3 regions of the Fundidesulfovibrio terrae genome follow, and region 3 is predicted to be linked to each of the others. Evidence: predicted binding sites of a transcription regulator. Region 3 holds the regulator's gene; each other region holds the start of a gene.
What was found. Region 3 encodes sigma-54, which starts transcription at its own class of promoters, with help from an activator protein. Its sites were predicted from a motif close to CTGGCACGGNNNNTGCTT; they were not measured.

Region 1 (2,265 bases), on a different contig from region 3:
GGGGAGCACGAGGTCGTCCTGGCCGAGCATCTTCCGTCCCAGGTGCGCCTGGTGTCGGCCTCGGAGCCGCAGTTGCCGATCATGCCCGAAAGCCGCGCCAAGGACCTGGACGAACGCCTCGAGGAGATCGAGAAGGGGCTCATCATCGCCGCCCTGGTCAGGTGCAACGGGGTGCAGGTGCGCGCTGCCGAGATACTCGGCATCAAGGAGCGCAGCCTCTGGCATCGGGTGAAGAAGTACGGTGTGGACCCTGCCTCGTACAAGCGTAACTGACCTTCTCTGAAAGGGCTGCCTCCTAAAACGGCCAGGATTCGGCGGCGGGCGTGAAGCCTGGCTCCGAATCGCCTTCGCCTGTCTGGTCCCCGAGCCCTCCGTCCCGCCTTCCCACACCCGGTAACCGGCCCTGGCCCGGAAGCTCCGGGCGGTCACGAGGCGATAAAACAGTTAAATTTTCACCCTCCGCTGACAGTCTATTGTTGTTTATTTCTTGTGTTTCCGCAGGGCTGGCTCGGCATCCTCTCGGAAAACCCTGCTCTCGTTGCGCGTGGACGTCTTTGCCCGCCCCCAATTCCCGAAAATTTGAGGCTCCAAGAATGCGAAGTCCTGCGAAATTTTCGCCTGTAACGCCGAACAGGCCTGAAGCCGGCCCTGCATCGGTAACCCCCGGCATGGCTTCATTTTCGTGCGCAAGCGTGGTGCAAGGGGGATTGTCGAAGCACCGAGGCATGTTGCCCGGCCTCCGCGAATTGGAGGAAACAGAGGGTATATATCGCGCAACTAGCTGCGCGATCGAGCATCAAATTGTTTTACTTCAATATGTTAGCTGTGTCGCTGCGAAGTTGGCACGGCGAATGCTTTATGGCTAGCATCGGCGCACGGCAAACCGGCGACGATGCCCAAGCGGACAAACGCCTTCCAGGGGCGAAAGGGCAAGGAGAGGGACGCCTCGGGGGAGGCGGACACAAATTTCACAACACTCTTTTGGAGGAACAGTCATGAACACCACCACCCGCACCATCAACACCGGCAAGGCTCAAAGCGGCTTCACCCTGATCGAAGTTATCGCCGTCCTGGTTATCGTCGGCATGTTGGCCGCCGTGGCCATCCCCAAGTACCTCGACATGCAGACCTCTGCTGCGAAGAACGCCATTCAGGGCGCCATCGCCGCCGGCGCCTCCAACGTGACCATGGAGTACTCCCAGGAACTGCTGAAGGGCACCTTCTCTGACATGGCCACCCTGGCCACCAACCTGTCGGTGCCCGGCTACACCACCGTGGGCGACTTCACCGTGACCTACACTGCCGCCGCCAGCGGCATCACCGTGACCCTGGCCACCGCTCCCGACCCGATTAACGGGCAGGTGGCCAAGGTGAAGGCCCTGGTGCCCGATCCGACGGTCAAGACCATCACCCTTCAGTAACAGCCCAGCCTGACGGCACAGACTGAAAGCTTCAGCCGGGCGGGACCAGATGGTTCCGCCCGGCTTGAGTGCGCTGAGGGACCTTGGCGGATTCGAGCAGGGAGAGTATCGTGAGAGCGTAAGCGGCTTGTAAACAGGCAGAGGGCCGGTCCGGATGGCCGGATGCGGGACGAGCAGGGTGTAAGCGAGCCCCAAAGGCGAAAACCATGACCCCTCGCAAGGACAGCAGAAATTTCGACGGCCAGAAGGGTGTGACCCTCAAAGAGCTGACCATCGTCCTGATCCTCATCGGGGTTCTTGCGGCGGTGGCCCTGCCGCGCTTCTCCAACCTGAACGCCGACGCCATCTCCGACGCCGAGACCCTCAAGTCCACCTTGCGCTACGTCCGCACCCGGGCCCTGTCGGACATATACACCTGGCAGCTCCAGGTGGCCGGCTCCACCCTCACCGTGCAGCGCAACACAGCGACCCCGACAAGTTACACCATCGCCTTCACCACCGCCGGAGTCGCGGCGGGCACCACCACCTTCGACAACCGGGGCCAGCCTACGGGGACATTGTCCTACGCGGTGACCGGCTACCCCTCCAGCCCCGTGACGATCACGACGGGCACAGGGTTCGTTCCGTGAAAGGGGGGCGCATGAAAACGAGCGGATTCACCCTGATCGAGCTGATCATCACCCTCATTTTGATCTCGGTGATGGCGGCCATGGTGGTTCCCTTCTTCAAGCCGAGCGTGACGCGCGGCACCGATCCCTTCGGCTTCATGAACACGCCGCTCAGCGTGCAGACCATCATGGCCAGCATCGTGGCCGACTACAACAGCAACGGCACGTACCTGCAC
Region 2 (2,265 bases), on a different contig from region 3:
CCCGAGCGTGGAGCACAACAGCATGGACACCAGCGGGATATTGATCCCCGGGACGGCCATGGCCGCGGCCAGCATCACCGGCAGCATGGCCGCCACGTGGGCGGTGACGCTGGCGAACATGTAGTGGCTCAGGAAGAAAATGACCACCAGTCCGAGCATGGCCGCCGTGGGGGACAGGCCCGCCAGGGAGCCGGAGATGGACTTGGCGAACCACTCCAGGAAGCCGGTCTTGGCCAGGCCGCCGGCCAGGGTGACCAGGGTGGCGAACCAGGCCAGCACGTTCCAGGCCTGCTTGTTGCCTACGATGTCGTCCCAGCTGACAACCTTGAACAGGGCCATGAGGCAGATGGCCGCGATGGCCACGGTGGTGCCGTTGATTTCCTTGCCCAGGAAGATCCAGCAGGCCAGGGCTCCGGCAGCGAGGAGTCCCATGACGATCTCGCGAAAGGAGACGGGGCCCAGCTTGGAAAGTTCCGCGCCAGCCCAGGCCGGGGCGTCGTCGGAGGACTTCTTGGTGGGCGGGTAGAGGATGTAGGCCAGAAGCGGGGTCACGGCGAAGAGGATCAGGCCCACGGGCAGGAAGCTCATGAACCAGTCGTTCCAGCTGAGCGACACCTTGGCGGTCTTCTCAACCAGGGACTGGGCCAGCAGGTTGGGGGCCAGGGCGGTGAGGAACATGGAGGAGGTGACGCAGGTGGTGGCCAGGGCGGTCCACATCAGGTAGGCCCCCAGGCCGCGCGGGTTGTTCTCCGGGGTGGAGCCGTAGAGCGGGGGGATGTTCTTGATGATGGGGAAGATGGTGCCGCCGCTGCGGGCCGTGTTGGAGGGCATGAACGGGGCCAGCACCAGGTCGGCCAGGGCCACGGCGTAGCCCAGGCCCAGGGCGCGCCTGCCCATGAGCTTGATGAGCGACAACGCGATGCGCTTGCCCAGCCCGGTCTTTTCGTAGCCCAGGGCGAACATGAAGGCCGCGAAGATGAGCCACACCGTGCCGTCGGAGAAGCCGGACAGGGCCCAGCTGATGGACGCGGCGGCCGTGCCGGGCTTTCCCGGGGCGGCGGGGACGAGGTTGAGCACGGCGGCCAGGGACACGCCGATCAGGCCGGCCAAGGCCGGAGCGATGGGTTCCAGAACCAGCGCGGCCACCACGGCCACGAACACGGCGAAATACGTCCATGCTCCGCCGGACAGGCCGGCGGGAGCGGGGATGGCCCAGACGGCCAGCCCGGCGATCACGGGGATCAGGGCCTTCACATTCACTTTCATAGCGTCTCCTCGTTGCATGACGGCCCGGACCACCACTCAGCCTTCCGCTCCGGGCCCAGGCGGAAGGGACTGCCCATTGGAGGCTGGCGAGCGGGGAGCTCGCCAGGAGCCTCGCCCCGAACGACCACAGCAGGGAATATGCCAACAACGCTTGAACAGCTCAACAATCTGGAATGAAAAGAGAAAACGACTCTTCCGGGCGTTTTGCGTCCGGCGAAGGGGCATAACCTGGGCTATGCCTGGCTTGGCGATATCATGGAAATTTTGAGAAATCGAGGTGTTGCGGCCCATTCCCTGGGGAATGGGCATGAAAACGGTTATGGGGGTTTGGCGGGCCTGAAGGGGTGAGCGCTACCTGGGCTTGTCGTCAAGCATGACCGGGGTGCAGCCGTCGTTGCCGTTGCTTCTGCAGTTCTCAGTGGCCTTTTCGAGGGCTTCCTGCGCGGTCCGCTTGCCCGTGGACCAACCGTAGCCGCCGCGCGAGCCCATGACGAAGGCCTTGTGGGGCGGGGCGTCCAGGTAGTTTTCGAAGGCCTGCCTGCCGCTCTCCGCGAGCTTGCCGGGAGGGGAAACCCTGGTCCGCTCCGCCGGCAGGGGCTTCTCGCGGAGCTTAAGCCCGTGGGCGGCCAGGAACGCGTCCACGATGGGGGTCCATTGGGGAATGCCCTTGCGCGAGAACAGATGGTGCCCGTCCTCCCCGAAGGCCGGGGCCATGACGAATTCCGCCCTGCCCCCGGCCGAGTTGAAGGCGGCGTGGAGCTCCCGGGCAAGCCTGGGGCCGAAGAAATGGTCGTTCTCGCTGTAGACGAACAGCACGGGAATGCGCGCCGTCCGGCCGTATTGCGCGAAGGCGCCCACGAGGTTCGATTCCTTTTTCACCACGTCCGGGGCGGTGGAGCCCTTGCCCCCGGCGAAATTGACCGCCGCCACCACGCCCTGCGGCGGATCGGCGGCCAGGGCCAGCGTGGCCAGTCCTCCGGCCGACTGCCCCACGCAGAC
Region 3 (2,265 bases):
GGCGTCGCCGATGCCCGTGGTGCCCAGGTTTTCGCGGTCCATGAGCACCCGCAGGGCCTTCTCGGGACTCACGTCCGGGAAAGCCTGGGCCACGGGGGACACCAGTTCGCGGAGCACTTCGGGCTTGTCCGACGCTTGCAGGTCGTCGAGCACGAAATCCTTGCGCAGAAACTCCCCCAGCCGCATCAGAGGGAAACTCCAGGGTCGATCAGACCGAAGTCGCCATTCTTGCGCTTGTAGATGACGTTGATACGCTCGGCCTCGGAGTTGAAGAACACCAGGAATTCGTACTTCATGGCGGTGATCTGCTCGGCGGCCTCTTCAACGCTCATGGGCTTGGGGCTGTACTTGTCGGATTCCTCGATGGAGTGGACCTTGCCCTCATCGGTGAAGCTGACCACGCCCATGGTGACGTCGGAAGACGCGGCCTTGCGGCGGTCCTTCATCTTCTCGCGCATCTTGCGCACCTGGGCCTCGAGCTTGTCCGTGATCATGTCGATGGTGGAGTACATGTCGTCGGAGCGCTCATGGGCGGAGATGTGCATGGCGTCCGCGTCGATCACCACATCGGCGATCTGGCGGGTCTTTTCGACCAGCAGCGTGACCACCACTTCGGCGTTGTCGGCATTGGGCATGTATTTGGCCAGTTTGTCGAAACGCTTGGCGGCGTATTCGCGCAGACCGGGGGACGGCTCAAAATTCTTGAAATAGAAAGCAATGTTCATATCTACCTCCGAGGTGTGGCCGCGAAAAGACGCGCGGCGTGATTACAAGACTTCCTTGCGCTTGGACGAGGAGTCGATGCCCATGGCCATGCGGTACTTGGCCACGGTACGGCGGGCGATGTTGACCTGCAGCTTCTGCTTGAGGGTGTCCGCGATCTGCTCGTCGCTCACGGGCTTCTTGGGATCCTCGCCGGAGATGAGCTGCTTGATGAGCGCCTTCACCGACTCCGAACCCACGGAAGTGCCGTCGTCCAACTCCAGGGCGGAGTTGAAGAAAAACTTGAGTTCGTAGATGCCGTGCGGGGTGGCCACGTATTTGCTCGTGGTGATGCGGCTCACAGTGGATTCGTGCATGCCGATGTCGTCGGCCACGTCCTTGAGGATGAGGGGCTTTAATTTCGTAACCCCGTCCTCGAAGAAGTCCCGCTGAAATTTCACTATCGATTCCAGGACCTTGAACAACGTCCGCTGGCGCTGGTACAGGCTCTTCATGAGCCACTGGGCCGAGCGCATCTTGTCCTGGAGGTAGTCCTTGTCCTTGCTCCCGCTGGAACGGCTCATGTCCTCCATGTAATAGGGGGAAAGCTGGAGCTTGGGCAGGCCGTCCTCGTTGAGCACGATGATGAAGTCCTCGCCGTACTTGTACACGTAGGCGTCGGGACTCACGTAGACCGGATCGGAGGAGCTGAAGTGTGAGCCTGGCAGAGGGTCGAGGGTCTGGATGATGTCCAGGTATTCCTTGATGTCCTCGAGGGTGATGCGGAACTTCTTGGCCAGGGGCTTGTAGCGCTTCTTTTCCAGGTCCTCCAGGTGCTCGCGCACGATCTCCAGGAGCACCGGGTCGGTGTAGCCGTAAACTTCCAACTGGGTGAGCAGGCACTCCTGCGGGGTGCGCGCGGCGATCCCCACCGGGTCGAAGCGCTGCAGGGCGTGCAGGACCACCTCCACCTCTTCGGGGGTGGCGCCGGTGGTGGCGGCGATCTCTTCCACGGTGGACTGTAGGTAGCCCACGGAGTCCAGGTTGCCCACGATGTCGTCGGCGATGACTCGCTGGCGTTCGGTGAAGGGGGAGAGGTTGATCTGCCAGGAGAGATGGCCCTCGAGCGAGGTCTTGGAGGCCAGCCTGGCCTCGAAGGACATGCCCTCCTCCGGGGCCTCGTACTCGCGCACCGTGGCCTGGCGGGAGGTGGAAGCGAAGTCGCCGATGTAGTCGTCCCATTCGGCGGTCTTCATGAGCTCGCGCTGCATGGCCCCCTCTTCCTGGGTGGCGTCAGGCGCGTGGGAATCCTCGGCGATGGTGGGCTCGGGGCGCTCGTCGTCGACCTGGACCTCTTCCAGCAGGGGATTCTCGAGCATCTCCTGCTGCACGGTCTCAACCAGCTCCAGCCGGGAGAGCTGCAACAGCTTGATGGCCTGCTGCAGCTGGGGTGTCATCACCAGCTGCTGCGAAAGCTTGAGTTGCTGTCTGAGCTCAAGGGCCATGCGTGCGTCTGTCCTCGTGAAAGTTCTGCGGCAAGCAAGAAAAATGCCGGACCACCGT

Region 1: a site for sigma-54 is predicted at 840-857, ahead of ML540_RS17725 (pilin). Genes of this name have one in related genera too.
Region 2: a site for sigma-54 is predicted at 1,394-1,411, ahead of ML540_RS08750 (anion permease). Genes of this name have one in related genera too.

What each region holds. Positions count from the first base shown of each region.
Region 1 is NZ_JAKZFS010000001.1:467,029-469,293, forward strand. Features, by position in the region: gene ML540_RS02115 (sigma-54 interaction domain-containing protein) at 1-273, shown strand, start outside; gene ML540_RS17725 (pilin) at 996-1,421, shown strand; gene ML540_RS02125 (prepilin-type N-terminal cleavage/methylation domain-containing protein) at 1,628-2,050, shown strand; gene ML540_RS02130 (prepilin-type N-terminal cleavage/methylation domain-containing protein) at 2,062-2,265, shown strand, end outside.
Region 2 is NZ_JAKZFS010000002.1:346,209-348,473, forward strand. Features, by position in the region: gene ML540_RS08750 (anion permease) at 1-1,266, opposite strand, end outside; gene ML540_RS08755 (dienelactone hydrolase family protein) at 1,618-2,265, opposite strand, start outside.
Region 3 is NZ_JAKZFS010000005.1:21,641-23,905, reverse strand. Features, by position in the region: gene ML540_RS14845 (PTS sugar transporter subunit IIA) at 1-186, opposite strand, end outside; gene hpf (ribosome hibernation-promoting factor, HPF/YfiA family) at 186-725, opposite strand; gene rpoN (RNA polymerase factor sigma-54) at 768-2,207, opposite strand.